DNA from 2 places in the Bacillus sp. ABR genome. Region 1 is predicted to be linked to the other one. Evidence: a T-box and tRNA genes for the amino acid it is inferred to sense, from the RefSeq annotation. Region 1 holds a T-box; the other holds one or more tRNA genes.
What was found. The T-box of region 1 lies ahead of thrS (threonine--tRNA ligase). A T-box ahead of a tRNA ligase gene usually reads a tRNA of that ligase, here a tRNA-Thr.
Positions count from the first base shown of each region.

Region 2: it has a tRNA-Thr gene. The T-box ahead of thrS (threonine--tRNA ligase) is inferred to sense a tRNA for this amino acid. The anticodon was not compared.

Region 1 is NZ_JAOYSL010000006.1:56,820-73,034, reverse strand. It holds gene OIT90_RS17410 (hypothetical protein) at 83-598, opposite strand; gene OIT90_RS17405 (DNA-3-methyladenine glycosylase family protein) at 1,033-1,902, shown strand; gene rlmD (23S rRNA (uracil(1939)-C(5))-methyltransferase RlmD) at 2,005-3,390, shown strand; gene OIT90_RS17395 (DUF6508 domain-containing protein) at 3,506-3,916, shown strand; gene OIT90_RS17390 (hypothetical protein) at 3,949-4,464, shown strand; gene OIT90_RS17385 (MerR family transcriptional regulator) at 4,625-5,452, shown strand; gene OIT90_RS17380 (MFS transporter) at 5,479-6,666, shown strand; gene OIT90_RS17375 (DNA alkylation repair protein) at 6,855-7,685, shown strand; gene OIT90_RS17370 (HNH endonuclease) at 7,905-8,663, shown strand; T-box leader at 8,853-9,076, shown strand; T-box leader at 9,114-9,338, shown strand; gene thrS (threonine--tRNA ligase) at 9,392-11,320, shown strand; gene OIT90_RS17360 (hypothetical protein) at 11,479-12,054, shown strand; gene OIT90_RS17355 (hypothetical protein) at 12,072-13,355, shown strand; gene OIT90_RS17350 (hypothetical protein) at 13,698-13,979, shown strand; gene OIT90_RS17345 (helix-turn-helix domain-containing protein) at 14,036-15,544, opposite strand.
Region 2 is NZ_JAOYSL010000004.1:6,391-22,605, forward strand. It holds gene pbp4b (penicillin binding protein PBP4B) at 1-1,210, opposite strand, end outside; gene OIT90_RS13505 (PTS transporter subunit EIIC) at 1,224-2,603, opposite strand; gene OIT90_RS13510 (MurR/RpiR family transcriptional regulator) at 2,600-3,469, opposite strand; gene murQ (N-acetylmuramic acid 6-phosphate etherase) at 3,484-4,395, opposite strand; tRNA gene OIT90_RS13520 (tRNA-Glu) at 4,616-4,690, shown strand; tRNA gene OIT90_RS13525 (tRNA-Val) at 4,697-4,772, shown strand; tRNA gene OIT90_RS13530 (tRNA-Thr) at 4,776-4,848, shown strand; tRNA gene OIT90_RS13535 (tRNA-Tyr) at 4,877-4,961, shown strand; tRNA gene OIT90_RS13540 (tRNA-Gln) at 4,966-5,037, shown strand; gene rocF (arginase) at 5,174-6,085, shown strand; gene sigW (RNA polymerase sigma factor SigW) at 6,270-6,833, shown strand; gene rsiW (anti-sigma-W factor RsiW) at 6,848-7,474, shown strand; gene cdaA (diadenylate cyclase CdaA) at 7,692-8,513, shown strand; gene OIT90_RS13565 (CdaR family protein) at 8,506-9,933, shown strand; gene glmM (phosphoglucosamine mutase) at 9,959-11,305, shown strand; gene glmS (glutamine--fructose-6-phosphate transaminase (isomerizing)) at 11,880-13,682, shown strand; gene OIT90_RS13580 (ParB N-terminal domain-containing protein) at 13,855-15,681, shown strand; gene OIT90_RS13585 (DNA adenine methylase) at 15,735-16,215, shown strand, end outside.

The sequences.
Region 1 (16,215 bases):
TATACGTTTTCTACATAAAAAAGCCGATCTCAGAAAGAGATCGGTTAAATGTGCGTGTATGATTAATGGATAAAACCGAGAATTAAGGACGATGGAACGTAACGAATTTATCTTGACGGTCAAACCAGCCTCTAAACGCCCAGTTATCCCAGCCGCCATCGCCGTTGTTTTTAAATGTACCGCTTTCGAATACCCAAATTCCGTAAACAACATTACCAAGATTAGCAGTAGCGAAAGTTTTGACGCCGTTAAAACGGTCTTCGTAGTTCTGGCTTAGGTTAAAGACCATGACATTATATCTGCCGCCAGCAGCGTAGAATGTGCTTTCCATGACGCTTTTCACGAATCCAGAACGGTTTGCATTTGCGTTTACTGCGTTTACAATGGCATTGGCAATCCCAAGAACATCAAAGTTTACGTTAACATTAGGGCTAGCCGTAGTGCCAGCTTTACCTTCAGCAGCAGCTTTGTTTAAGACAGTTTGCTGAAGTGTAGTAGAAACAGGTGCTGAAGTTTTTGGCTCAGCAGCGTCAGCGAATAATGGCAGTGTCGAAGAAACAGCAGTGGCAAGTGCAACAGAAAGAATGGTTTTTTTCATTGGTCGGATCTCCTTTGTTTTTTAATTTTGGGTCTTCTTTTTTGTAAAATGTGAAACTAGGTGAAGCCGGTTATCAATGAGGTAAATATGTTCTTGCAAGATAAAACAAATGATTGCCTAATCCGCTAATTCCTTTGTTCACCTCCTTGATATGTCATAATTATACAAATATATTCAGGGAGGAAGATATCACCCAGAGGTTCTATTTCTAATTTAAGGAAAATGATCCTAAAATGTTGAAGATTGCTGTCGAATGTTAGCTGAATTCGACTAAAAACTTTCTTCTATCCAAAAGGAGAATGACCACAAATAAGGAAGATATAACTGATAAATTCTTGTACTCTTTATGTTAAAAAGTATTCAATAAAGAGAATCATTCATGCAAAATGAAACAATTACATCTGCGTATGTTGGCAGAAAGGAAGAGGACATGTATGTGGGAAAAACAGCTGGTGATAGAGCCGCCGTATCATTTCGATCAAGTGCTTAGACGCTTATCAAGTGATCCATTAAAAGCAGTCGATTTGAGTCAAAGAGAAATCAAAGTGCCGATCAGATTGGAGCAAAAACCGTATGTGGTCATCGTTCAAGCTACTGGAACAATAGATGCGCCTATGTTCCGGGTGCGATCAAACGGCCCAGAGGAACCCCTTCTTTCTGAGGTGAAACGGATATTTGGCATGGAGCATCAATTACACATGATTCAAGACCACTTTTCTCAAACCAATCTAGCGCCCATTTTTAAGGAGCATATCGGAACGCCGCTCATGCTGGATTTTCATTTATATCATTGTTTCATGAAATGCATCATTCATCAGCAGCTGAATCTTTCGTTTGCTTACGAGCTCACGAAACGATTTGTCCATACGTACGGTGAGCAAATAGAAGGTGTTTGGTTTGATCCTTTACCAGAAACCATCGCTTCTCTTGAAACAGATGATTTGAGAAAGCTTCAATTTAGTCAACGAAAAGCAGAATATGTCATCGATGTATCGAAACGAATTGTGAGCGGCTCACTTTGTTTAGAGGAATTACACGATTTATCTGATCTGGAGGTAGAAGAGCGTCTGCTTCCGATTAGAGGGATTGGACCTTGGACGGTTCAAAATGTGCTCATGAATGGGCTTGGAAGACCAAATCTCTTTCCAATGGCAGATATCGGCATTCAAAATGCAATCAAACGGCACTTCGACCTGCCTGAAAAGCCGACAAAAGAAGAGATGGTAGCGCTAAGCAAGGAATGGACCCCATATTTAAGCTACGCTTCTTTATATTTATGGAGAAGCATTGAGACAGATAAATAAATGAAAGGCATTTTCTCTCTTTGTCCAAGACGTGATATACTAAGGAGATGGAATAAAATGAAGACAACCTATCAATGGTTTAAATAGAACGGAGAGAATAAAGTGAAAGAAAAACAGCAAGGTGCCCTTTTGCAAAAGGGACAGCAGTTCCCGCTTACCATTAAACGCCTTGGCATTAATGGAGAAGGGGTCGGTTATTTTAAAAAACAAGTGGTCTTTGTCCCAGGCGCGCTTCCAGGTGAGGAAGTGGTGGTTGAAGCAACGAATGTCCAAGCAAAATATGCAGAAGGTACGGTCAGGAAAGTGCGAAAGCGCTCTGAGCATCGAGTCAAACCGCCATGCCCAGTATACGAAGAGTGCGGCGGCTGTCAGCTTCAGCATTTGGCGTATGAGCAGCAGCTAAATGAAAAGCGTGATATTGTCATTCAATCAATGGAGCGCCATACAAAGCTATCGGTTGAAAAGCTTGATATCAGGCCAACGATCGGCATGGAAGACCCGTGGCATTACCGAAACAAAAGTCAGTTCCAAGTAGGACGTTCTCACAGCGGAGACATCATTGCAGGACTTTACGGACTGAATTCTCATAAGCTTGTACCGATCAAGGAATGTATCGTGCAGCATCCAAAAACGAACAAAACAACGGGTGTTGTTCGCAAAATTTTAGAGAAGTTCGGCGTATCTGTTTACAATGAACGGACAAGAAAAGGCGACGTGCGTTCGATTGTCGTGCGTGTCGGCTTTGAAACAGGGGAAGTACAGGTCGTTCTTGTCACATCAAAACCTGAATTTCCAAAGAAAAAAGAAATTGCCGAAGCCATTCAAAAACGTCTGCCTGAAGTGATGTCCATTATGCATAATATCAATGGCGAAAAAACATCAGTCATCTTCGGCCATAAAACATCTCACCTAGCTGGCAATATGGTCATCCAAGAATTTTTAGGAGACGTCTCTTTTGAACTAAGTGCACGTGCTTTCTTCCAATTGAATCCGAAGCAGACGCTAAAGCTTTACGATGAAGCGAAAAAAGCGGCCAAACTGACTGGTAAAGAAAAGGTCGTCGATGCGTATTGCGGCGTTGGAACAATTGGGATGTGGCTCTCAGATGGCGCAAAAGAAGTAAGAGGAATGGATGTCATCAAAGAATCAATTGATGATGCGAAGAAAAATGCCAAAAAACACGGCATGAAAAACGCGACCTATGTGACAGGAACAGCTGAAAATTGGCTGCCAAAATGGGTCAAAGAAGGCTTCCGTCCTGACGTCATCGTCGTCGACCCGCCAAGAATAGGCTGCGAGCGCACCTTCTTAGACACCGTCAAACAAGTCAAACCAAAACGCTTTGTCTACGTCTCTTGCAACCCATCCACACTAGCAAAAGACCTTGAATACATGTCAAAAGACTACAAAATCGAATACATGCAGCCAGTTGATATGTTCCCGCATACGGCGCATGTTGAGACAGTTGTATCAATGGTAAGAGTGTAAAAAGTGAAGTGAATAAACAGTCCGTGATTTGAATACTGGTGGCTAACTGGTAGGATGATCACGGATTTTTTTATCAACTGAGTAAATCAAGTTCATAAAATAGAGGAGGATAACGATGAGTCAATTTGAAATACTGACAAAATACATACCGAAGCTTCAGGAGGACCATATCGGAGAATGGGTGATCGATCAGGAAAATGATGGAACAACTGAACGCCCAATCCAGATGCCCTTTGTGAATTATTCCGAAACGGTCCAACGCTTTCTTGATGATGTCTATACCTTTGCAGAACAGCATCAAGAAATGGAACTTACCCGCTATAGTGAAATCCTCTCAGAAAATGGAATTGATTGGGGAACGAACGATATGGAGCATGTGGACATCTCAAATTTAAATGCGCAGTGTGTACTTGCTCTCATCATGGGGGCTTTGAGAGCTGAGCGATTTAGTGAGGGAGCCATATTCAATTTCTTTAAAAGTGGAAACATGTTGAAGTGTCTTGAAAGATTAGATTGTTTGGACTAAGAGCGGTTTATTTCAATTATTGGAGTGATCATATGAAAAATAAAACAGATGCAGCCGATACTTTTCCTCCTATGAAAATAGAAGAAATTGATCAAATTTTATTATATGATCTTGATGCAATAAAAATTGAAAAAGAAGATGAGCGTATAAAATTCATTTTACAAGATCCCTATTGTCCTGATAAAAGTCATATTCACAGTGTGTATGTCATTTATAAGAAGTCTATACTCAATTTACTTGAAGGTAGGATTCGTTCTATTCATAGTCATGAATTCATGAGTGCTAAGAAAAAAGATCGAACGATTTCTAAAGAAGATATAGAATATGTATTAGAGATGGCTACAGTTGTGGTTCTTGCAAGTGAAAATAATGGAGTAGTGACGAATTATTTTTATAGTGGAGACGGAGAAAGGTTAGATCGTATTTTTAATATATGCTTAGGTTATTCAACAGACTTACAAAAAGAGAATAAAGTAAGTTTGGAACGATTTATGAATGATATGAAGATTGTTGAGCAGATGGGATTGTTAGAAAAAATTTTAGGATAATGGGCAAAGCCTAGATTTTAGAGAAATCTAGGCTTTTTGCGCTTTTGAAAAATTTATTCAACTTCATCAAATGATTATGCAAATGAAAATCTTCTATTGACTTTCCCCTTTACTGAAAGGTTTATACTTTGATCAGATCAACAAAACGGAGGAGATCAGGATGTTCAAGATTGGCGATTTTTCTATGTTAAGTAAAGTCCCTGTCAAAACCTTAAGGTATTATGACCAGATCGATTTATTAAAACCTAAACAGATCGATCAAGATTCGGGATACCGGTATTATTCAGCTGAGCAGCTGCTTGAGGTCAATCGGATTTTTCTATACAAGGAATTAGGCTTTACGTTAAAGCAAATGGGTCAGCTTCTTCGTGAAGATATTTCTGTTGAGCAGATTCAGGGCATGTTTCTCTTGAAAGAGAGTGAGATTCAGCAATTGATCGAGAGAGAACAGCAGAAATTAGCGCGTATTAAGGAGCGGATGCACCTCATCAAACGAGAGGGGTGTGTGGAAAAAGAACAGGAGGTCATCATCAAATCGGTTGAAAGCAAACACATCATGTCTTTTCAATCCAACGGAACTGTTGACGAAATCCCATCATTCTTTGAAACGTTTCATCATTTGTTACAAAAACATCCGCAAGAATTGAACTCTGAGCCACAAATCGTGCTGTGGAGGGAATCACTTGCTAAAGAAAGTGAGTTCGAATTTGAGGTTGGGTATTCCGCTAAAGCGTTAAGGGGCTCTCTTCCTCAGGGAATTACGATGCGCACGTTACCAGCTGAAGAAACCATGGCGACGCTCCTATTTCATTCAGATTCTCCATTTGCACAAACTGCTTGTGTTGACCTGGCGACATGGATCGAAAATAACGGATATCGCGTGAAAGAAGATCAGCCGGGAAGAGAGATTTATTACCCATTGTCTGAAAATGAAGAAGGAAGACTCATTGAAATTCAAATTCCTATAAAAAATGAAGTCAAATCGTAAACATTGCCCAAAGGAGAAACGTCACGATGAAAAATAAAGCCGTTGTTTATTTACTTGCTTTAGCAGCCTTCTTAATCGGAACAATCGAATATATCATTACAGGGATTATTCAAATGGTCGCAGATGATTTACAGGTCACGACATCAGCTGCTGGTTTATTGGTCACATCCTTAGCGCTCTCAGCAGCAATCGGCGCACCGATTGTCATTGCACTAACCATCAATATCGACCGCAGAAAAATATTATCATGGATGCTGATCATTTTTACTTTAAGTAATATCGTCACAAGTGTCAGCCATTCGTTTGAAATGGTGCTGATGACAAGGATTTTACAAGGAATTAGTGGAGGGACGGCCATTGTGGTGGCAATGGCTGTGGCCACTCGGCTTGTAGAACGAGAAAAAAGAGGAACAGCGATTGGCATCATTTTAATGGGACTCAGCAGTTCCTTGGTTTTAGGTGTGCCAATCGGGACATTTCTAAGCAGCATGATGGGATGGAAAGCATTATTTGCAGCCATTGGATTGATCACGCTCATTCCGCTGATTGTTGTATATAGGCGCATCCCTTCTATGAAAGAACAAGAACCGGTGACGCTAGGTATGCAGTTATCGATATTAAAAGATAAGAGAATTTTGCTTGCGGTGGCAGTGACACTCTTTTATGTAGGTGGATATTCTACTTTATTTACCTATTTAACGCCATTCCTGCAAGAATCAGCAAACCTTAGCATCACAGAAATCAGCGTCATTTTATTGCTAGCGGGAATATGTAGCTTTTTGGGCTCCAGTCTTGGAGGGATAGCAGCAGATAAAAAAGGCCCAATATTCACGATTTTCTCCGGAATTATTCTACAAATCATCATGCTTATGCTGCTAGCATTTGTGACAGGGAATCTCGTGGTCATGGTGGCGGTGATCATGATATGGATGATTGCTACATGGAGCACATCGCCAGCTCAGCAGCTATATCTTGTCACACTTGTACCGAAATCTCCTGATATCGCATTAAGTGTCAATACATCATTTATTCAATTCGGATTTGCTTTAGGCTCTGGTTTAGGAGGACTTGTACTAAGCAGGACATCTATATTGAACCTCAGCTGGATCAGCGCTGGAACGGTTCTTCTCGCTTTACTCATGACCATTCTGATGGTGGCGTTTGATCGAATCTCTCAGCATAAGAGTTTGAAGGTAATGGAGCAAGGAAGGTAACATAGATTCACTAGTATTGAGGGAACTACTTATTTCGGTAGTTCCTTTTTTTTGATTTGAAGAAGAACCAGTTGAGGGAGTTTATTTGCTACAATGGGAGTGAATATCCGAAGGTTTTTAAGCGTTAATAACAAATGACTCCAAAAAATAATGCCAAAAATGTACTGGTAGACGGGAGAGAATACATAATGCCAATAAGCGAGGACATCATCAATCGTAAAGGCGCTCGAAAGGGGAGTGACATTCCTCATGACGTCTTGATTCTTTTGAATCAGGGAGAGTTAGAGAGTGTCAATTTAACTGAATGGTTGGCTGTCAATCACGTGACTCTATTACAGCATGTTTTGCCGTCTATTGGTTTAGACAAACATTTAATCGATCTTTCAGCTGAAATCGCCAAACAAAAAGCGGAGTCAGGCATGAAAGCGATTCGTCTTATCGGTCATTTGTTAGATGAAGTGCTGCAGGAAGAAAATGAGGAAAAAAGAGTGGAAGTCATACAGGCATGCAGCCGTCACATATCTGATAGCGTCCGCTGCTGGGCTGCTTATATGAACAAGCAGCATTCATCCTCTTTGGAAGAGAAACTAGCGTACATTCAGCCTTTCGCAGCTGATCACCATTTTGGTGTTCGCGAAATTGCTTGGATGTCAGTGAGAGAAAGTCTAAGTCATCAGCTCGATCAAAGTATAGAATATTTAACAGAATGGGCAAAAAGCGAGGATGAAAATATTCGTCGATTCTCTGTAGAGTCGATCCGTCCAAGAGGTGTATGGACAAAGCATATTGAGTTATTAAAGCAGGAGCCGGAAAGAGCACTGCCAATTCTAAATCACCTCAAATCTGATCCATCAACATATGTTCAAGATTCTGTAGGAAACTGGCTGAATGACGCTAGTAAAACACAGCCTGATTGGGTACGAAATCTGTGCGAACAGTGGTCAAAGGATTCTAATACAAAAGCGACAAGCAGAATTGTTAAGAAAGCCAAGAGAACGATTGTGAAGGGGAATTTGTGAAAAAGAACATGAACTAAATTTCCTTTTTTGAGGGAATTTTTATCTAAATGATTCAGGAGAAATTCTTAGAGGTATGCAGATATATTCTTCAGAATGGTATAAATTAAGTTTTATTTGAGTCAAATATTGTTTTTGTAACCATTCAATAGAGCATATTAATTCTTCTGAATACCTATCTATAAAGAAAACAATATACAGAGAGAGTGAGTCGTACCATTGATGAATCAAGATACTTTTGCTGATTGGTTGAGAACTTATGCAAATATAAAACCATACTCTATTGGAAGATACTCTAAAGCGATCGGCACAATATCCTCAGAATTAGGAGACTATGGATTACAGAAGATTAATTTATTTAATTTAACTGATGCTGCCTTTATTGATGAAATTCTTAGTAATCCAGAGTTCAAAAAGAAGAATGAAAAAGGACATAGGATGTATAGTGTAGCTTTAAATCATTTTAAAAAATACATTGAATATTATGATGATTCTGAGTTGCAAGCAGAGCTATTTAAAGAGGAGCAGGAGTTTGAAAAGTACCTAATAGGAAATCCTGCTGATGTCGGCAGAGCTGATATTGAGGATAAGCCAAAAGATAAGCCTAAACATAGGTTAGTGAAAAATAAAAAGGTATGGAGTAGAAATCCTAAATATGCAGTTGGAGCTGTTGCTGATGCAGATTATTTATGTGAGTTCGATAAACAGCATAAGCATTTTATTTCTAAGTTTAATGGAGAGAATTATGTAGAGGCTCACCACTTGATACCAATGCAATATCAGGATCAATTTGATCACAGTTTAGACATCCATGCTAATATTGTTTCAATTTGTTTAGTCTGTCATAAGAAAATCCATTATGGACGATTTGAGGACAAGAAAGAAATATTAGATAAGCTATTTCACAGTAGGAGAGAGAGACTTCTTAAAGGTGGAATTGATATAGAAATTTCACAGTTATACACGTATTATCAGGATTGAGAAATCTAAGGGAATTATGGCTGGCTTAAGATTACTACCTACATTAGGATGCTAATTGAGTATTTAGGACAAATTGATTATAGCCTGAGTAAAATCACTCAAAATGCCATTTTAAAGAATGAATTTCATTAGCTTTACTCAAAATAAAGCTTTACATCATCCATCATCATCATGTAAGATATGGAGAAATTAAAAGCGAAGAAAAGGACATGAGCCATTTTTACTGGTTATCAGAGAGGGAAGTCACGCTGAAATCTTCCTAACACAGAAAAGTTGTCTTACCACCTTTGAGCTGTATTGGGGAAATTACAGTATCCAATATCGTCTACGCCACGTTACGGCACCAGAGCCATAAAGCGAATACGCATTATGGGAATTTGGGTGGAACCACGGATCACACATTCGTCCCTCTATGAGGGATGGGTGTGTTTTTTTGTACACTCATATAGGATCATTGCTTTGAAAAGGACATGAGCAGCTTTTATCGGTTACCAGAGAGGGAAGTCACGCTGAAATCTTCCTAACGCAGAAAAGCTGTCTTACCACCTTTGAGCTGTATTGGGGAAAATTGCAGTATCCAATACCGTCAATGCCGCGTTACGGCACCAGAGCCATAAAGCGAATACGCGTTATGGGAATTTGGGTGGAACCACGGATTACACATTCGTCCCTCTATGAGGGATGGGTGTGTTTTTTTTATTTCAAAAAATAGGAAAGGTGTGTCAGTTATGAGAGAAAACATGGTGAAGATTCAATTTCCAGATGGAAAGATAAAGGAGTTTCCCGCAGGTACGACTGTTGCAGATGTTGCCTCCCATATTAGTCCGAGCTTAAGAAAAAAAGCAGTGGCGGGAAAGGTCAATGATCAAATGGTTGATTTAAGTGAAAAGCTAAACAGCGATGCTGGGCTGTCTATTGTCACACTTGATTCAAAAGAAGGGGTTGAAGTGCTGCGCCATACATCAGCACACGTATTAGCCCAGGCTGTGAAAAGGTTATATGACAATGTCACACTGGGGATCGGACCTGTCATTGAAAATGGATTTTACTATGATATGAAGCTCGATCAAACATTAAGCGTAGAGGATTTGGAAGAAATTGAAAAAGAGATGAAAAACATCATAAATGAGAATCATCCCATCCAAAGAAAAGAGGTCTCTTACAAAGAAGCAGAAGCGCTGTTTGCACATGATCCATATAAGCTGGATATTTTAAAAGGGTTACCCTCTCAAGAAGCCATCACAGTTTATCAGCAAGGAGAATTTGTAGATTTATGCCGCGGGCCGCATGTACCTTCTACAGGGTACTTAAAGTCATTTAAACTAACACGTGTTGCAGGGGCTTATTGGCGGGGAGATAGCAATCAGGATGTCTTGCAGCGAGTGTATGGTGTAGCGTTTCAGCATCCAAATCATCTAGCTGATTATCTTCATTTCATGGAAGAAGCAAATAAACGTGATCACCGGAAATTAGGGAAGCAGTTATCCCTCTTTATGTTTTCAGAAGAAGCACCAGGCATGCCGTTTTATTTACCAAAAGGTCAGATTGTCAGAAATGAATTAATGGCCTTTTCAAGAGAAGTGCGAGGAAAAGCGCATTACGAAGAAGTGAGTACACCGTTTATGATGAACCAAGAGCTTTGGGAAAAGTCAGGGCACTGGGATCATTATCATGAAAATATGTATTTCTCAGAAGTAGACCATACAAGCTTTGCTTTAAAACCGATGAACTGTCCAGGGCATATGCTCATGTTCAAAAACAGCTTATATTCATACAGAGACCTCCCGATCAGAATGGCTGAGTTTGGCCAGGTGCATCGTCATGAATTTAGCGGAGCGTTAAATGGATTGTTCAGGGTCAGGACATTTTGCCAAGATGATGCTCACATTTTTTTAAGAGAAGATCAAATCGAAGCTGAAATCAAACGGATTTTCCAATTAGTTGATCATGTGTATCGGACATTTGGGTTTGAGTATTCCGTCGAGCTATCCACTCGTCCAGAAAAAGCCTTAGGGGATGATGCCATTTGGGAAATATCCGAAACAGCACTAAAAAATGTGCTTGATCGTCTAAAGGTCGACTATCAGCTAAATGAAGGAGATGGGGCATTTTATGGCCCGAAGATCGATTTTCATATTAAAGATGCCCTGCAGCGGAGCCATCAGTGCGCCACAATTCAGCTGGATTTTCAAATGCCTGAGAAATTTGATTTAACATATATCAACGAAAATAATGAAAAGGTACGGCCAGTTGTGATTCACAGCGCCATTTTTGGTTCTCTAGATCGTTTCCTTGGCATTCTCATTGAGCATTTTGCGGGTGTCTTTCCATTATGGCTAGCACCAGTACAAGTACAAATCATCCCAGTCTCAACTGTTCACCTTGATCACTGCTTAAAGGTGCAGCAGCAATTAAGAAGTATCGGAATAAGAGCAATAATCGATGAGCGTGATGAAAAACTTGGCTATAAAATGAGAGAAGCACAAATGCAAAAAATCCCTTATATCGCTGTCATTGGCGATACAGAAATGCAAGACAACACACTAAATATTAGACAGCACGGAGAAAAGACTTCAAAGCAAATGTCTGTTGAGGATTTTAAACGTTTGGCAGCTGAGCAAATAAAAGACAGAACAGCTGCTCAAGAAATGATGTGATGATTTCATTACGAAGAATGAGACGTCCATTGAATGATGGGCGTCTTTCCCTTTCCATTTCTGCAATGGAAAGGGAAAATATTGAAACATTTTTTCGGTAAAATCGTAATAAAGATAGAGCGTTCAAAAGAAACATTTAAAACGGAGAGGAGTATTACATGGATCAAGCTGCACTGAAAAAGATGAGGACAAAACAAGTAGTTATCTCTAATTTACTATTCGGCGTGATGATCTTGATTTTTTTTGTTTTGATTCAAAAAGTTGAGATTCAATTTACATATTTCTTTCTTTGTTTAGGAATCTTCATGCTCCTTCAAGGCATTTACGGCTTGATCAAAAAAGGATCAACAAAGTCTTTCATTCCCATTTTTGAGCAGGTAGCCATTTATGAAAAAGAAAAATTGGGAAAAGAGTGGGAGAAAGAACAAAGAGTGGAGAACATTTGGAAATTGATATTGAGCGGGCTTATGTTCTTCCAATCATTTAGTTTACAAACAATACCAGATTCATTCTTTGAAATAGAACTTAAGTTTCTCATTTTCTTATTTGTTATGGCTCTAGCCATTATCAATATAAGCATGCTCTTTCGCTTTAGAAAAATCGATCGGTCGACTGAAGCGCACGGATTAAAAGGCTTTACAAAGGAATCAAATATGCTGGCAATGGCATTAGGATTATTATCAGTGATCGTCATATTCGGCTTTATCGTCATCTTTCTTCTTCCATTAAACTGAATTTTGAGGTGAAACAAATGAATGCAAACATACAACAACTGATCGATCAGACAAAGGCGAAATTTGGCTTAGATCTTTACTATCTAAAAAGGCACAATTTTCATCGTTACGTCAATATGTTCAATGAAACGGTGTATACATTGAATATGGAATGGTTTCCCTCCCATGAAGCTGAACCAGAGGACGATGATCTAAACCCGGACGGCACAGCCGTAATTGACGTGAATTTGAATACAGGGCAGGTTGAAACAGTTATTTTTGTCATGGATAAAACCTTCGCGAAGAATGGTGTCACATTTAAGAGGCCTTATCCAGCTCATGCCATTCAATGGATTGAACAAGAAACAGAGTTGATTGATGGTGAGCATTTTCACTTGCAACAAAAGGAGAAAGGGGAACTTTTTTTCGAAGAAGCAATAGATGGTGTGAAAGTGACGCCTTCAGGTAGAATCGAGGTGAAATGGGATGAACATGGGCAGCTCATTCACTTTATACATCGAGGGCCATTTATGGCAAAAAAACGACTAAGAGCTGAAGAATATGTGCTTTCCATTGATAGGATCGAGGATTTAGCTCAGCAGCAAGTGCAGCGGTTTGATTGGCCCTCCTTCGAGCAGAATCGAATCCGCCCTATATTTGCGTTAGAAGAAATTTATGTCAAGAACGATGGGACAGGAACGATACCGTTTGAAATTGGGCGTGAAGAAACACATTGTATACACATGAATCAGGTCATGGAGTGGAATGAACCTTTAACCAAAACCTTTGAAAAAAAGGAAGTCAATATAAACGAGGACATTACTGCTGAACAAGCCTTCTCACTGGAGCCTTCACCAGATACATTCCCGATCTCAAAAGAGGAGCAAGCTGAGTGTATCAAAGCGGTTCGCACCTTTTTGGCGCAAAAATATTCAAAGGATACAGGGAAGTGGGTGCTTAAAACACTCCACCGTGATCATGGCTATATCGAAGCGATATTAAAAACGAATGAGCAAGAAGGCTGTGGATTTATGGATAAGATCAAGGTCTTCATTGATGCCAGCACTTTTGAAGCCATTAATTACATAGATAAAAAAGAGATGTTTCAAGTATGCGGGATACTCAATCCATCTCAATCAGCTAGTGAAATCACCATATCTCAGAAAGAAGCCTTTGAAACATTGAGAGAACGCCTCGAACTTACACCGATCTATGTCTATGACGATGTGCAAAAACAATATGTTTTATGCGGCAAGCTTGACTGTCATGATGGCGTTGATGCAGTGAGCGGCGAAGTATTCTCTTTGACAGACCTTTCATAACTTCTAAAAGAACAGTGAGCAGCTGTTCTTTTTTGTCCCATTTTCCTCTTTTTAGAATAAAAATGGAATTTTGTAGAAGGAAGTTGTCGTTTCATCACGAAAGAAACAGATAAGAATATGATCATAGGTCCATCGGTGGGAATTCGTATTTCATATAGTAAACGTCATACATATGGAAAACTCATGACAGTAAAGTTGATCTACAAATCTTTTAGAAGAAAAAATGACATTGTGTCTCTAGTAGTATGCGAAAATAGGCGGACTGAGATCATAGGGTGAGTTGAACATGTTTGTTTTAGGTAAGCTTAAAGCTATAAATAGAAGAAAGTGAGGATATCTAACTTGAGTACATTGGAAGTGTTTCGTCAGTTTTTGGTTGATCATTATCCTGCGTTACAAGATGAGCTTTGGTTGCAAGATGTTGATACCCTTCGAATCTCTCCTATTCTTCATCCTTTTCTGAAAAGCAAGCTGCCAGAAGGAATCGAAAAATTCACTTGTGTCCTATTCACGCAGCAGACAGATCAAACTGCTGCACCGCTCAAAGTCTACCTTCTATTAGATGAATATGAGCAATCGCTTTATGCTATTGATTTGATGAATGAACAAATAGCGCTTCATTAATACAGAAGCAAAAAGCTGCTTGAGAGAGCTCCTCAGCAGCTTTTTTTTGGTGAATCTTAGTTTGTCATATCAACCAATCTTGAGTGCAAGTTGTCCACTTCTTTCTTTGTTGGAAAAGAGCTGATCAGCAGCGTAGACCGTCCTAATTGATTAGGAAGTTCAGTATCGGTCACAATCATATCAATCCCAAGTCGATCCATTGTCTGTTCATTTAATGTATTTTCTGGACTTGTGAAAATATGAATGAGAGGAGGCAATCTTAATTTAATTAAATCCGCAATAAACAAACTATGATTATAACCTAATGTTGAAATGACAAAAATGTTCAACACGTTTCTCCGATCCATTTCCAAATGAACAAGCCCCCTCCAGTTAGAAGTAATGATACGAATCAATTCTCGTTCATTTTTCACAAAAGAAGCAAGTATATCGTCTGTTTTTAACTCTTGGATGATATGAGTAATCCTCGAATAGAAGTAAGGAAGCTGTTTTTTTACCTCTGATAAATACCTCGATTTCTTTTTGAAAAGGAATCCATCTCTTACGGTAATTTCCCTAGAATACACATAATATTGGAGAAGAATCAGTGTCATCGCCTTGCGATTAGCCACCTCTTGATGAAATATCAACTCCAGTTGGTTGATAAAGGAATGAATGGCTTCGAAGAGGTGTGGTGTATGCGATTGAAAGAACGTCAATTTTTCTTCGACAGTTTCAATTGATTTATAATGGCCAATAGCTGGTTCAATCAATAGTAAAAAGACAAATTCGTGACGATCCAACGTAACACCAAAAGTGTCCTTTGTCATTTGGCAAACGTGTTCTTCCAAGTTTTTGATTTGATTATAGATACCTTTAGCTGTAGATGTTTGTTTTTCCTTATCCATTGAGTACCTATAATTGCGTCGTATTGAAAAATTTTTCCTCACTCGGTGTATGGAAACGGCGAGCCATAGGCAAAATTTATCTATCGCCACATCAGGTAGATTGACTTCGAGCACCTGAAATAGCTTTTGTAAAAAATCAACTGCATCTTGCTTTTGAATATCATCGAATGGCCAAAGCCTGCTTCCATAGACTTCAAACAAAAATTCCACAAAAAATTGACGAATCTCCTTCTCATTTCCATGGAACTGCATACTATCTGGTCGTAACTCAATGTCATACGAGATAAGAAGCGAATTGATTTTATGAATGGTGTTATACAATGTGGATCTACTGATATTCAGTATGTCCATCCATTCATAGAAAGACCTGTTTTGTTCAAAGAAAACGCCATCAATCAATCGAATTTCAATCGTATCTTTTAGAATTTCTTTGATATAGTAGTCGACTCGTATCGTCTGTGTATAACAAATGGATATGCCTTGTCTTGGCTTTATGTGGATTAACGGCTCTCCGTTCTCTGTTTGGAACGACTTCATTTGTTCTAAATCGCTTTGAATGGCACGAACCGAACCGATTTGTTCATTCGATATTTCTTGAAGGCTCCACCACTTATCTTTTGATACAAGCAGTTTTAAAATTTTTATCCATCTCTTTGATTTATTATCAATGAGCTCCATTAAACAACTAACTCCTTCCCTTGGCTTGCCTCTATATTATGAAGTTCACTTAAAGAACATTTGATTTTCTAAATAGGCATAAAATGATTTTAATATTTAGGCTAAATCGTTTTGTCTTCACTTTTCATGATAAAAGAGAAAAAAATTAGACGAAAACAAATATTATTCGTTAATTCTCCATATTTTTCTTTTAAAAGGTGATAAGTAAGCCATGAATCCTATAAAAATGGATCATTTTAGATATTTTGTTTATTTTTTTGCTGTTGAAACGGTAAATGAAAGAATAAAATGCAGCAGATTTTTGATTACCATATGAAAGGGAGTAGAAAGGAATGCGGTCTATATGATGCTGAACTGTCTAACCATACATACCATATGATACATGCTTGTTTCATATGAACGAACTATATGTGAATACATGCTTATATATGCATGTACACATCGTTTATTGTTCATTCAAGTATCAATAGAAAAATTCATATTTATTCTTTCATGATCCCTCTCACTATTCCCCATTTCTATGGACCCCAATCCAGTTATTGAATCCACTATCATGATTGATCAACTCATTTTATTCATAGGGTCGTAAGGTGCAATTTTTTAGAAAATATTTGATCAGAAGCGGAGTGATTGATCTGACAGTATACAACTGATTTTTTATCATTGTTGAA
Region 2 (16,215 bases), on a different contig from region 1:
GTTTAGGATCAATCAACGTCATTGTGCCGGTCCAGCCAGTATGTCCATAGGCTTCGTTACTTGCATATTTTCCAAACATCCATTCCATGTCAGTATGACCGTTTTTTCTCCAGCCTAGCCCGTAAGTTGGGTTCGTATCAGAGGAGGCTGTAAAGAGATCGATGGAAGCTTGATCAAAGATGGTTGTTTTTCCATAGCCTCCTTTGTTAAGCATCAGCTGAAGCAGCACGGCCATATCTGAGGTATTCGAGAAAAGTCCAGCGTGGCCGGAGATACCTGCCATTGAGTAATATGCTTTCTCGTCGTGTACTTCACCTAGCAGGGTGTACCGTCGGATGTTTTCAAAATCGATTACACCGTCTCGTGAATTGCCTAAACGTTCTGTTGCTGCAAAATGCTTCGGCTTGAAGCCTTTTTGCAGCGGATTGAACATTGTGTGTTTGAGACCTAACGGCCGATAAATGGTTGACTCGACATATTGATCAAGAGGCATGCCTGTTTTCTTCTCGATGATCATGCCTAGCAGCATGTAATCAATGTCACTATAAATGTGCTGGGTACCTGGCTTGTATTGCAGCGGTACTTTTGGCAGCCATTTCATCGTTGTTTTTCTATCTTGAGAATAAAAAGAGCCAGCTGATTCTTTGCTATAAAATAAGACACTGGAAGGGAGACCGGCAGAATGGGTGAGAAGATCCTTTACCCGGAGCTGGTCTTTACCGGTTACCTTTGCATCAGGTTCATCCTGAAAATCTGGAAGGATGGTCTGTATTTTTTCGTTGACATCAAGTTTTTTCTCGTAGACAAGCTTTTGCAGGGCATAGTTGGTCGCATACATTTTTGTATTGGATGCCAAATCGAATAGTGTATCCTTTTTCATTTTTTTATATGATTTGAGCGCTGTTGTACCATCGTATTTTTGCCGGTAGCCATAGGCTTTTTGATGGACGATCTTTCCGTCCTTGATAATGATGAGAGCGGCTCCTGGAAATCCTGCTTTGATGTCATTTTGAATCATTTGATCAACCTTCCTCAGCTGCCTGGAAGAAAAACCTACTTGTTCCGGTCGTTTTGCTTTTTTTAAGACGGGATATTCTTCAGGTGCTGTTTTAGACAAAGACGATACAGGATGGGAGCTAGTTGCAAATGTTTGTACTGGTAACCCAAGGAGCATGAGCAGACATGTGATCAAGAGAAAACATTTCTTCAAGGTCTAGACCTCCTTATTGATTGTGATCCTCGAATTCAACAGCCATATCATCATGAAATCCAAATAAGTATGTGAAGAAAAATCCAGCAACATATGCGATAAATAGTCCAATTAAGTAAAGAAGCATTTGATGTGTGTGAACAATAAAGGTTAATGGAAGACCAGATACACCGATGGCTTTCGTCGCGATTTGGAAGTAGGCTTGAAAAGCGCCGCCGATTCCTGCACCAAGACAAGCGGTGAGAAATGGTCGTCCTAGCGGGAGTGTGACACCAAAAATGAGTGGTTCACCAATGCCCAGCATCCCAGAAGGAAGTCCACCAGCAATGGCTCTTTTGAGCTTTTTCTTTTTTGTTTTCATATATATGGCGAATGCAGCGCCTACCTGTCCTGCACCGCCCATAGCGAGAATTGGCAGAAGCGGGTCATCTCCAATTGAATTGATGAGTTCCATATGAATCGGTGTCAGCCCTTGATGAAGTCCTGTTACAACAAGTGGAAGGAAGGTCGCACCAAGAACAAATCCTGCGAAGATTCCGCCCATATTTAATAAGTAAGTCAGTCCTGAGGTGATGGCATCAGATATAAATCCGCCGACTGGCATGAAGACAACATACGTGAAAATGCCTGTAATGAGTAGTGTGATGGTAGGTGTGACGATGATATCAAGAGATTGCGGGACGAAGCGTCTAATTCGGGTTTCCACAAGTGCCATAAAGATGGCGGCTAGAAGAACACCGATGAGTCCGCCTCTGCCTGGTAGAATATTTGTGCCAAATAACATAATGTCTGCGGAGGCTGGGTTAATAATGAGAATACCAGCTAATGCGCCTAATGCAGGAGAGCCTCCAAATTCCTTTGCGGCGTTTGTTCCGACTAATATCCCTAGGTAGGCGAAAAGGCCAGAACCTATAACTGTTAAAATAACTGCGGCTTGAGATTTTTCGTCAAGCCAGCCTGCTTGCACGATCGCTTTTGTAATCCCAGTAATAAGCCCTGAAGCAACAAGTGCCGGAATGATTGGAATGAAAATGCTGGCAATCCGCCGTAAGAACAGCTTGAACGGTGTGCGGTTTTTTTGTGAAATGGCTTGCTTGTTTTTTTGTGCTTCGTTGTTTAAATCATAAGAGCCAGACGCATTTAGAAGCTGTTCAAACGCACTTGATACTTGGTTGACAACGCCGGTACCTAAAATGATTTGAAGCGTTTCTGCTTCGACGACGCCAATGACGCCATCGAGTTCTTTGATTGCTGTGATGTGAACTTTTTCATTATCGATCGGTGTAATTCGAAGACGTGTCATACAATGTGTATGGGAAGAGATATTTTCAGAACCACCACAGAGTGAAAGAATGTCTTTCGCCAACTGCTGATATTTCTTTTGATGACTCATGTTGAATCCCCCTTTGTTTTTCGTTTCATGGAGCGGATGGCATGCCTTGTCTTGTCAATATATTGGGCTGTCTCTTCATATTGACGAGAAGCTAAACTGAGGAACAAGACATCAATTAAGTAGAGCTGTGCCATTCTAGAGGAAGTGGCAGCACTGCGAAAAGGTGCTTCATTGGAACCGGACGTCGATAGGTGAACATCACATAAAGCAGAAACGCTAGTATGACCTGGATGTGTTAAAGCAATGGTTTTCACTTGGTTGTCTTTTGCGAGCTGAAGGGCTTGAATGATGTCTAACGTTTCTCCTGAAAAGGAGATACCAAACACAATGTCATTCTCTCCTGCATTTGCGATGACCGTAGATGCAATGTGCATGTCAGTGAAGGCTGTCGCTGCATAGTTAATTCTGAGAAATTTCTGCTGGGCATCAGCTGCGACGATGCCAGATGCACCAACACCGATAAAATGAATTTGGTTTGCATTCAGCAGTAATTGAACAGCCTTTTCTAAAGCATCTGCATTTAAAATAGAAGCGGTGTCCTTAATCGATTGAATCGAGTTTCCAGCTGTTTTTTGAATAATGGATTGAAGTGGTTCATCTTGTTCGATATCTCTGTAGCCTTGTTTATCGTCATGCATCAAGTCTCCAGCGATCCGCATTTTTAAATCTTGATAGCCATCCAGCCCGAGAGATTTACAAAGACGGATGACTGCAGAGCTGCTTGCGCCGGCTGCCTGACTGATTTCGTGTACTGTACTTTTAATGACTTTGTCAGGATGGGCAAGGATATAGTCTGCAATGATTTTTTCAGATTGGGGGAGCTTTGATTTGATTGTGTGTAGTAGGGTAAGTCCGCCTGCTGACATGAGCTCTGCCTCCTTTAGGATTGATAACGTGAGATCGCTTTGTCGATATGACCATTCGTTTTGCTCAGTAAATCTTTGGCTGTTTTCTTGTCTGTGTTTGTTTGGAGCATGACGATGGCGGTTTTGACTTCTAAGTCTGCTGCTTCGAGAGTCTTCACGGCTTGTTCGTAGGAAGCATTTGTCACATGTTGAATGATGGTGATGGCGCGTTCTTTTAATTTATGATTGCTGACTTTTACATCAACCATCAAGTTTTCATATACTTTGCCTTGTCTGATCATGACTGAGGTGGAAAGCATATTTAAAATCATTTTATGAGCGGATGCTGCTTTCATTCTTGTTGACCCAGTGATGGCTTCTGGTCCTACAATGACCTCAATGGCGCAATCTGCAAGCTCGCTAATTTCTGCTTGTTCATTGCAGCTGAGTGCTACTGTTTTAGCTCCAATTGACTTTGCATAGTTTAAAGCGCCGATGATATAAGGTGTCCTGCCGCTTGCGGCAATTCCGACGACTGTATCTTTTGATGTCAGGTGGATGTGTACTAAATCCTGTTTGCCGGCTTCTTCACTATCTTCCACATCTTCGGCAGCTTGAGAAAAAGCTGAGTCTCCGCCTGCCATGATGCCTACAATGACATCAGGTGAGACGCTATAGGTTGGGGGACATTCGACAGCATCCATTACGCCAATTCGGCCGCTTGTTCCGGCGCCTAAATAAACGAGTCTGCCTCCATTTGAGATGGATTCATAGGCAAAGTCACTTGCTGTTTTGACATGGGGAAGTACAAGGTTGACTGCTTGAGCGACCTTCCTATCTTCTTCATTAATCATCTGGAGTATTTCAAGCGGATTTGCTTGAGAAATTCCCATTGTGTTGGGGTTTCTTGATTCTGTTGTCAAAGAACGCAGTTGAGATGGCTGCATGTGACATACCTCCTTATTTCTTCATTTTCAGTATATTGAGTATGATATGAAATTTCAATATTATATTTGAATATTGAAATTATATTTCAGCCGAAATGTTGAATAAATAGGGAGTAAATAGTTAGAAAATAAAAAAAATAAAAATCCCCTTTACAAAAGGGGGACAACCTGTATATAATAACTTTTGTCAGCTTCACGGAAACAACAAACTTGACAAACTGGCCCGTTGGTCAAGCGGTTAAGACACCGCCCTTTCACGGCGGTAACACGGGTTCGAATCCCGTACGGGTCACCATGATGTGGAGGATTAGCTCAGCTGGGAGAGCATCTGCCTTACAAGCAGAGGGTCGGCGGTTCGAGCCCGTCATCCTCCACCATATGCCGGTGTAGCTCAACTGGTAGAGCAACTGACTTGTAATCAGTAGGTTGGGGGTTCAAGTCCTCTTGCCGGCACTGTTTTATCTTTATCAATTCCATATGTGGAGGGGTAGCGAAGTGGCTAAACGCGGCGGACTGTAAATCCGCTCCCTCCGGGTTCGGCGGTTCGAATCCGTCCCCCTCCACCATTTTTGGGCTATAGCCAAGCGGTAAGGCAACGGACTTTGACTCCGTCATGCGTTGGTTCGAATCCAGCTAGCCCAGTTAAGACACCTTTTTGAAAAAGGTGTCTTTTTTTATGTTGGCAGAGGGACTGTATAACTATTCAAAATGTTGTCGAGTTGAGTCAGAAGGCATCAAGAAAGTAAAATATAAGCATGAACGGAAAGGGGATGTACATATGGGAGAGCAAAAGAAGGTCACGATTATTGGAGTTCCAATGGACTTGGGTCAAACGAGAAGGGGCGTCGATATGGGCCCGAGTGCGATTCGTTGTGCAGGCGTAAAAGAAAAATTGGAAACGCTCTCATTTGATGTAGAGGATCTTGGAGATATTCCAGTTGAACAAAGAGATGATGAGAAAGGTTTATATACAAGTGAAAAGCTGAAAAATTTGACGGAGAATGCTGGGGCAAATCAGCTGCTTGCTGAGAAGGTTGACAGTATTGTGCAATCTGGTTCGTTTCCGCTCATTTTAGGCGGTGATCACAGCATTGCGATTGGCACACTTGCTGGGGTAGCCAAGCATTATGAAAACTTAGGGGTCATTTGGTATGATGCACACGGGGATTTGAATACGGAGGAAACCTCTCCTTCTGGAAATATTCATGGCATGCCGCTTGCTGTCAGTCTCGGTTTTGGGCATGCTGATTTAACGAATATTGGCGGTTATTCGCCTAAATTGAAGCCTGAAAATGTCGTTATAATTGGTGCTCGATCTTTAGATGAAGGAGAGCGGGCATTGATTCGAGAGAAAGGCATTAAAGTGTATACGATGCATGAAATTGATCGTTTAGGGATGACAAGGGTGATGGAGGAAGCGATTGCGTATCTAAAGGAGAGAACAGATGGTGTCCATCTGTCGCTTGATTTAGATGGATTAGATCCAGCGGAATGCCCTGGTGTAGGTACTCCGGTAGCAGGGGGCATTAGTTACCGGGAGAGTCATCTCGCAATGGAGCTTTTAGAGGAGGCGGGTATTTTAACGTCTGCTGAATTTGTTGAAGTAAATCCGGTTTTAGATGAGAAAAACAAAACCGCTGAAGCGGCAGTTGCGTTAATTGGTTCATTAATGGGTGAAAAGCTATTGTAGAGCGGGACTTGTTCCCGTTCTTTTTTTGTTTTGGGAAAATTTAAGGATATGTTAAGGTTTTTACCGGTTGATAAGCGTAACACACTGTCAAAAATTTGTTACACTATTTTTTAGAGGAGAATGAAACCTTTTGGAAAGAGGTTCGTATACATAAAGACCGGTGAAGGCAGAGGTTGAATATACTATGGACACAATGATTAAAAAGAGAATTAAGCAAGTGAAAAAAGGCGACCAGAACGCATTTGCAGACATCGTAGACCTGTATAAAGACAAAATTTATCAGCTGTGCTACCGTATGCTTGGGAATGCACATGAAGCGGAGGATATTGCGCAGGAGGCGTTTATTCGTGCTTATGTGAATATCGAAAGCTTTGATGTGAACCGTAAGTTTTCCACGTGGCTGTACCGCATTGCAACCAACCTGACCATCGACCGTATTCGCAAAAAAAAGCCGGATTATTATTTAGATGCAGAGGTGGCAGGAACAGAAGGATTAAATATGTATTCTCAAATTGCTGCTGATGGCATTTTGCCAGAGGATGAGGTGGTGTCTCTTGAATTATCGAGTACCATTCAGCAAAAAATTTTAAGATTACCCGACAAATATCGTTCGGTCATCGTATTAAAGTATATTGATGAACTCTCGTTAAAAGAAATTAGTGAGATTCTGAATATACCAGTTGGTACGGTGAAAACGAGAATACACAGGGGTAGAGAGGCTCTCCGGAAACAGTTGAGAGACCTTTGAGTGAGGTGATTTTGATGAGCTGTCAGGATAGAATCGTCCAGCTTATGCATCAGTATTTAGACGGGGACATTGAGCCCCAAGACGAAAAAGAATTAAAAAGCCATCTGCAATCGTGTGAGGAGTGCCGTACTCATTTTCAACAAATTGAGAAATCCATCGCGCTAGTGCAGAGTACATCTCATATAGAAGCACCATCTGATTTCACTGCAAAGGTGATGGCAGGTCTTCCAAAGGAGAAAAAGCGTGTGTCGGTTCAAAGATGGATCAAAGCTCACCCGCTGATGGTAGCCGCTGCCCTCTTTCTCATTTTAATGGGAGGCAGTCTGTTTACGAGCTGGAATACCGATCATAATTTCAGTGTGTCAAAGCAGCCGAATCTCGTCGTTGAAAATGATACAGTGACCGTACCTAAAGGGGAAACCGTAAAGGGTGATGTCACTGTCAAAAATGGCAAGCTGATTGTAGAAGGCAAGGTTGATGGAAATGTCACCGTCGTCAATGGGGAACAGTTGACTGCTTCTGCCGGACAAGTCACTGGTCAAATTAATGAAATTAATGAAGTATTTGATTGGATCTGGTACAAAATGAAATCAACAGCACAAAACGTAATGCGGGTCATTGGGCCAGAGGAGCAAAAGTAACTCAATCGGCTTAAAGAGCAGTCTCTAAGGGGGCTGCTCTTTTTCTATACATTGGTGGGATTCACGCATACTAGCAACTCAGCCAGATATGGCAACTATTTTCCTTGCTGAAACAAAATGTGGTATAATAGCCACGCTATGTATTGATACATAGGCTATTTTTATATTAAAAAATGCATCAAACGAAGAATAACTGAAAATTCTGGAGGACGAGGAAATGGCTTTAGGGGATATTCCTTTTTTGCAGTACCTCGGTAATGCTGTTGATATTCTCGTTGTTTGGTATGTGATATATAAATTAATGATGGTCATCCGCGGAACAAAAGCGGTTCAGCTTTTAAAGGGAATTGTGGTCATTGTTCTCGTCAGGATGGGAAGTGCGTATCTCGGTCTTAACACACTTCAATGGCTGATGGATCAAGCGATTACGTGGGGATTCCTTGCGATCATTATTATTTTTCAGCCAGAGCTAAGGAGAGCGCTTGAGCAGCTTGGGCGCGGCCGTTTCTTCTCAAGAAGCGGGACACCTGTAGAGGAGCAGCAGCAGAAAACGATCGAGGCAATTACAAAAGCAATTAACTATATGGCGAAACGCAGAATCGGCGCACTGCTGACAATTGAGCGCGATACCGGAATGAATGATTACATAGAGACAGGAATTCCTTTGAATGCAAAGGTGAGTTCAGAGCTGCTCATTAATATTTTCATTCCGAATACACCGCTTCATGACGGTGCTGTCATTATGAAGCGGGATGAGATTGCAGCTGCAGCTTGCTATTTACCGCTGTCAGAAAGCCCTTTTATCTCTAAGGAGCTGGGGACGCGTCATAGGGCGGCAGTCGGAATTAGTGAAGTGACAGACAGCTTAACTGTCATCGTTTCTGAGGAAACTGGCGGTATTTCTGTCGCAAGGAATGGTGATCTCCACCGAGAATTGACAGAAGAAGCGCTTGAAGAAATGCTGATTGCTGAATTTAGTAAGAACAGCAAAGATGCTTCCTCGACCAAATGGTATTGGAGGGGCAAGAAAAATGGATAAGATTTTGAATAATCGCTGGGCCGTTAAGCTTCTTGCATTGGTCTTCGCTTTATTGCTGTATGGTGCAGTCAATTCAGCGCAAGCGCCCACGCCGAAAAAAATCGGTGAATCCTTTTTCCCAACATCGACGACAGATGAAGCAACTTTAACCGACATTCCTGTTAAAGCGTATTATGATGATGAGAAGTACGTCGTCACTGGTGTGCCGCAGACAGTCAATGTCACGATTAAAGGATCAACTAGTGCTGTGAAAACAGCAAGACAAACAAAGAATTTTGAAATTTACGCAGACATGCAGAACTTATCGACAGGTACACATAAAGTGGAGCTGAAGGCAAGAGATGTATCGAAGGGACTCACACTATCGATTAATCCATCTGTGACGACTGTGACGATACAAGAAAAAACAACAGCTGAATTTCCTGTTGAAACCGAGTTTTATAATCAAAATAAAATCAAAGACGGCTATACACCTGAACAGCCCATTGTGAATCCGAAAAAGGTCACAGTTACTGGATCAAAGGACGTCATCGACAAAATTTCTGTCATTAAAGCTTTTGTGAACTTAGAAGATGTCGATCAGCAAATTGAAAAAGAGGCGAAGCTCACTGTGTATGATAGCAGCGGGAATGAGCTGCCAGTTGAAGTAAGTCCGTCCGTGGTGGATATTACGGTCCCAATCTCGAGTCCAAGCAAAAAGGTCCCTTTTAAAATTGAGCGGACGGGCAGCTTGCCAGAAGGGATCAGCATCTCAAGCATTGAGACAAGCCCGAGTGAGGTCACAGTGTACGGCTCTCAAAAGGTGCTGGATGCCCTTGATTTTATTGATGGCGTCAAGCTGGACCTAAGCAAGATCAAAGATGATACGGAGATTGATGCCGATATTCCCCTGCCAGATGGTGTGAAAAAGGTATCACCCGAAACCGTTAAGATCAAAGTGAAGGTTGCAACAGCTGAAGAAAAAAAGATCGATAATGTACCGATTTCTGTCGTGGGTTTGAGCAAGGATCTCACATCTGATTTTGTGAGCCCATCTTCTGGACGGATCACGTTAACAGCAAAGGGATCAAAGAGTGCGATTGATAAACTAAAGGCTTCAGATGTTGAAGCCTATATCAATGCAGGGGACTTGAACGAAGGAACCCATGAGGTCAAAGTTCAAGTAAATGGTCCTCAAAATGTGACTTGGACATTATCGAGATCAAAGGTCAAAGTGAAACTCACTTCTACTGATACAGAGGATCAGCCGGCTTCGACGAATGATCGGAAGGATCAAAAAGATCAACAAGATCCATCAACTGATGACGATGATCAGGGTGAGAAGAGTAAAGAAGAATCCACGCAAGATAAAGCAAAGAAAGAATCGAGTCAAAGACAGCGGGTCAAAGAAGATAAAAAAGAGGACGATGCGTCCTCTTGAATGGTAAAAAAGGAGCGATTGAAACATGGGCAAGTACTTTGGAACTGATGGTGTAAGGGGTGTAGCGAATAGCGAATTAACGCCAGAGCTCGCATTTAAAGTTGGGAGATTTGGCGGCTATGTGCTCACGAAGGATAAAGAACGTCCAAAGGTACTCGTTGGTCGAGACACACGTGTATCTGGTCATATGTTAGAAGGAGCGCTTGTTGCAGGCTTACTTTCAATTGGAGCTGAAGTGATGCGTCTAGGTGTGATCTCAACACCTGGTGTGTCTTATTTAACGAAGGCAATGGATGCTGAAGCGGGTGTCATGATTTCTGCTTCACACAATCCAGTTCAAGACAACGGCATTAAATTCTTCGGCGGTGACGGCTTTAAGCTGTCAGATGAACAGGAAAACGAAATTGAGCAGCTGATGGATCAGCCAGTCGATCAATTACCACGCCCAGTTGGAGCCGATCTTGGAACGGTGAACGACTACTTTGAAGGCGGTCAGAAATACTTGCAATTCTTAAAGCAGACAGCGGACGAGGATTTTACAGGTATTCACGTGGCGCTTGACTGTGCACATGGTGCAACCTCTTCTCTAGCGACACATTTATTTGCAGATTTAGATGCTGATGTGTCCACAATGGGAACATCTCCAAACGGATTGAATATCAATGATGGTGTAGGCTCCACTCATCCAGAAGCACTTTCTGCTTTTGTGAAGGAGAAGGGTGCAGATATTGGTCTTGCGTTTGATGGTGACGGTGACCGTTTAATTGCAGTCGATGAAAAAGGTGATATCGTAGACGGTGATCAAATTATGTACATATGTGCACGTTATTTGAAGGATGAAGGCCGATTAAAGGATGACACCGTCGTGTCAACGGTTATGAGTAACCTTGGTTTCTATAAAGCGCTTGAGAAGCAAGGCATTAAGAGCATTCAAACTGCTGTTGGTGACCGCTATGTGGTTGAAGCGATGAAAAAAGACGGCTATAATGTCGGCGGCGAGCAGTCAGGTCATTTGATTTTCCTTGATTATAATACGACAGGTGATGGCATGCTTTCTGCGATCATGCTTGTGAATACGCTCAAAGCGACAGGGAAAACATTATCAGAGCTTGCAGCGGAAATGGAAAAGTTCCCGCAGCTTTTAGTGAATGTGAAAGTGTCTGATAAATATAAAGTAGAAGAAAATGAAAAAGTAAAATCGGTGATCCAAGAGGTCGAAAAAGAGATGAATGGTGACGGCCGTATCCTTGTTCGTCCATCGGGGACAGAGCCGCTTGTACGTGTCATGGCAGAGGCGAAAACAAAAGAGCTGTGTAATGAATATGTGGCTCGAATTACAGCTGTTGTGAAAGAAGAAATGGGTATTGAGTAATAGGTGAAGGCAAACCGCTGCCAGCGGTTTGCTTTTTTTTGAATAAACGACATAATTGGATGGATCTATACGAATGATATAAGCGAGGGCAACTTGAAGCTGCCTTCATACATAGGAGAGCACATCAAAGGTAGAACGTGACAAGCCTCATCGCATATAGTGTATGGAGGTCTCACTTTCTCAAATGAAGGGGATCACCCGCTAAATTGTGATTGACGGAGGTCAGACCTTATAGTACAATCATCCTTGTGTTACTGGATTTTTATTCTATCAGGAAAGGCAGGGTAGATGTTCAGAAACTCTCTTATAATTATAGCGCCCGAACTAAGCGATCGGACGAAAGATGCTTAGTTGACGAGGATGGAGGTTATCGAATTTTCGGCGGATGCCTCCCGGCTGATCAAAAAAGAGATCACAGCCGTAAGTGTTTCTTTAAAGCAAAGAGGTGACTCTTTGTACAAAGGGAATACACATGATCTCCCAAATTAAACATGTAGAGAGGGACAAAGAAATGTCCCTTCTATTTTAGTAGGCTTTCTTTGTCCCTTTCACATGATCGGGAGGAAGAATATTTATGTGTGGAATCGTAGGTTATATTGGTCAGAATGATGCGAAGGAAATCTTATTAAAAGGTTTAGAGAAGCTTGAGTACCGCGGGTATGATTCAGCAGGTATCGCTGTGGCAAACGAAGATGGCGTGCATGTGTTCAAAGAAAAAGGACGTATCGCTGAGCTTCGTGAAGTCGTAGATGCAAACGTAGCATCTTCAGCAGGAATCGGACATACACGCTGGGCAACTCACGGTGTACCAAGCCATTTAAATGCACATCCGCATCAAAGTGCTTCTGGCCGTTTTACGCTTGTTCATAACGGTGTCATTGAGAACTATGTACAATTGACACGCGAATATTTACAAGACGTCACACTAAAAAGCGACACAGATACAGAGGTTGTTGTTCAAGTCATCGAACAATTTGTCAGCAGAGGTCTTGATACAGAGGAAGCTTTCCGTCAAACGCTTCTTCAACTAAAAGGCTCTTACGCAATTGCCCTTTTCGATAACGAAAACAAAGAAACAATCTATGTGGCGAAAAACAAAAGCCCATTATTGGTTGGTTTCGGCGAAGGATTCAACGTTGTGGCTTCTGACGCAATGGCGATGCTTCAAGTAACAAACGAATATGCGGAATTAATGGATAAAGAAATGGTCATTGTCACAAAAGACGAGGTTATTATTAAAAACCTTGACGGTGATATCATGACACGTCCTTCTTATATCGCTGAGCTTGATGCAAGCGACATTGAGAAAGGCACATATCCTCACTACATGTTAAAAGAAACGGATGAACAGCCGCTTGTTATGCGCAAAATCATCCAAGAATATCAAGACGAAAACGGCAAACTGTCAGTCGCTGGCGATATCGCAAGCGCGGTAGCAGAAGCAGACCGCATTTACATTGTGGCTTGCGGAACGAGCTACCATGCTGGACTTGTCGGTAAACAATACATTGAAGACTGGGCGAAAGTACCTGTAGAAGTCCATGTAGCAAGTGAATTCTCTTACAACATGCCGCTTCTATCGAAAAAGCCGCTGTTCATCTTCCTTTCTCAATCTGGAGAGACTGCGGACAGCCGTGCTGTACTTGTTCAAGTCAAAGAGCTTGGTCATAAAGCATTAACGATCACAAACGTACCAGGATCTACGCTTTCTCGTGAAGCGGACTTCACATTGCTTCTTCATGCAGGACCAGAAATCGCAGTGGCTTCAACAAAAGCCTACACAGCTCAAATCGCTGTCCTTGCAATCCTTGCATCTGTTGCAGCTGAATTAAATGGTCAATCTCTTGACTTTGATCTTGTCAAAGAGCTTGGTATTGTAGCAAACGCAATGGAAGCCCTTGTCGATCAAAAGGATGAAATGGAACAAATCGCTCGTGACTTCTTCACAGTGACACGTAACGCATTCTTTATCGGAAGAGGACTTGACTACTATGTGTGCCTTGAAGGTTCACTAAAACTAAAAGAGATCTCTTACATCCAAGCAGAAGGCTTTGCTGGCGGAGAACTCAAACACGGCACAATTGCTTTAATTGAAGAAGGCACACCGGTCATTGCCCTTGCAACGCAAGAGCACGTGAACCTCAGCATTCGCGGTAACGTCAAAGAAGTCGTTGCACGCGGAGCAAACCCATGTGTCATCTCACTAAAAGGCCTAGAAGACGAAGGCGACCGTTTCGTCCTTCCAGCTGTACACCCAGCACTTGCACCACTTGCATCTGTTGTTCCATTACAGCTAATCGCTTACTACGCAGCACTTCACCGCGGGTGTGATGTGGATAAACCACGTAACCTTGCGAAGAGCGTGACGGTGGAGTAGACAAGAGATAGGTCAATTTTCATTTAAATTTAGAAAAATATTGTAATTAAAAACTCCTTTAGATATTATTATCTAGAGGAGTTTTTTGTTCAAATATTACACCTGATAAAATATAAGAGAAATACTGAAGTTTTAAAAATGTGTAGATTTCATATTAAAGGGGTCAATTTAAATGTATGAGCAGCCACAATTAAAAGAAATGTATATAACTGATCTAACTTTATCTATGACAAATCCTAGGTTTCCAAGAGAGGTAAAAAGTGAGGCAGAAGCAATTCTTACTTTTTTTCAATTGAAAAAAGTTGGGCCTGGTAAAATAATGTCTTTAATAGAAGACATTGTTGAGACAGGTATAGTTCTTGAAAATTTCATTGTACTCAAAAAAGATGGTGAATTTATAGTTCATGATGGAAATAGAAGATTAACAGCGTTAAAGTTATTATATAATAATACATCTGAAATTATAAAAAACGATTATCCAAAAGTCTATGAAAACTTAAAAATAATGAAAGAGAATTTTGATGTTAGAAAGCTGAAACTCAATGTTCAAGTATATACTGATTCTAACTCTATGGCGAATCATGTAGCAAAGTTACACTCTGGAGAACAAAATGGAAAAGGTCAAATTAATTGGGATTCTAATGAAAAAGACACTTTCAATTCTCAACACCTTAATCAACCATTAGGATTAGGAAATTTAATATATAAAAAACTAGAGAAAACTGCTGAAAAGAGAGAACTGTACAATAAACTGCAAAAAGGAAGCTTTGCTACAACCCTGAATAGAATTTTTGGCTATTCTAATATACGTAAAAGAATATTTCAATTAGATCGAGGTTTAAAAGTTGATTTAACTGATAGTGTCCACTTTAATAAAATATGTGAAATGATAGAATTTTTCATTTCAAAAAATGCGACTGTGGCTGATGTATACACTGCGGAAATGGCTTCTAATTTTTTTGAGGAAATAAAACCTATTTCTCAAGGAAACCCAGAAGGAAAAGAGATAGAAGGAAACCCAAAAGGAAAAGAGATAGAAGGAAATCCAGAAGGAAAAGAGATAGAAGGAAATCCAGAAGGAAAAGAGATAGAAGGAAATCCAGAAGGAAAAGAGATAGAAGGAAACCCAAAAGGAAAAGAGATAGAAGGAAATCCAGAAGGAAAAGAGACAGAAGGAAACCCAGAAGGAAAAGAGACAGAAGGAAACCCAAAATCAGAAGAACAATATAAATTGATTTTAAATTTGATAACAAATAAAAAGATTGTTTATTTATATAATGATTACAATTTATTAGAGTTGATTGAAAATGCAACGGACTCCAACGGAGAGAATTTAAAAAATAAGGTGATTTTCTCTACTGAGAGTAATTACATCAGAAACAATATCTTTTCTGGAGATGCTTCTATTGGTGATTATAGTGTACAAGCCAAATTAAATTATAAAGGTGAATCTATCTCTAGAAGAATTGAAATAAAGGTAAGAGTTCCAAACAAAAGAATTGAGACAAATCAACCAAAGAATGAATTCTTTACATCAGTAGCTTCATTTATAATAGGTGATGCAAAATTAAAGATAAATAATACAGTTGATACGTTGATAAAAGAGATACAATCTTTGGAAAATGCAGTAGACTATAGATATATGATTGCTTCGTCTTTAAGGCAATTGATGGAACTATCTATTGAAGAAGTAATGAATAGTAAAGAAATAAAAAATCACGGTAATCCGAAGCAAAATCTAAAATTTTTAGTAGAGAAACTCTCTGAGAAATCAAATTTGCATGAAATATGTCGAGGAGAAAATCATTTAAAATATCAAGCTATAAAAAATTTAATAGGTGCTATTGATACTAATAAGTTGTATGACTATTTAAATTTGATTACTCATGATAGTTACGCAACAGTGTACAATGTTTTAGTAGAGAAAGTAAATTTAGAAATTATGCCTATTCTAGCCGTTTTTCATAATTATCTCCATATGGATCTTCATATTAAGTGAAATCAACTTCTTTCTAATTTAAATCATTCTTAACATAAGAGGTGATGGCGAAAATGGCTAGTGTTTCTCCACTAAGGTATCCTGGTGGGAAAGATAAAGTTTATCAATATGTAAGGTATCTTGTAAATACTAATAATATTTCATCTTATATAGAGCCTTTTGCTGGAGGGGCAGCTGTAGCTCTTCGTTTATTAATAAATGGAGATGTAAATAAAATCATTATCAATGATTATGATAGAAGTATATATGCATTTTGGAATGTAGTTGTTAATAATCCAGAAGAATTAATTAAACGTATAATTGATATACCTATAAATATTGATCAGTGGTATATTCAAAAGGAAATTCAAGGACAGAAAAATAGTATTGATGAGTTATCCCTAGCCCTATCTACTCTTTTCTTGAATAGAACGAACAGATCTGGAATTATTAAAGCAGGTGTTATTGGTGGTAAAAATCAAACAGGTGACTATAAAATTGATTGCAGATTTAATAAACAAGCAATTATTAGAAGGATTGAACTTATTTCTTCCT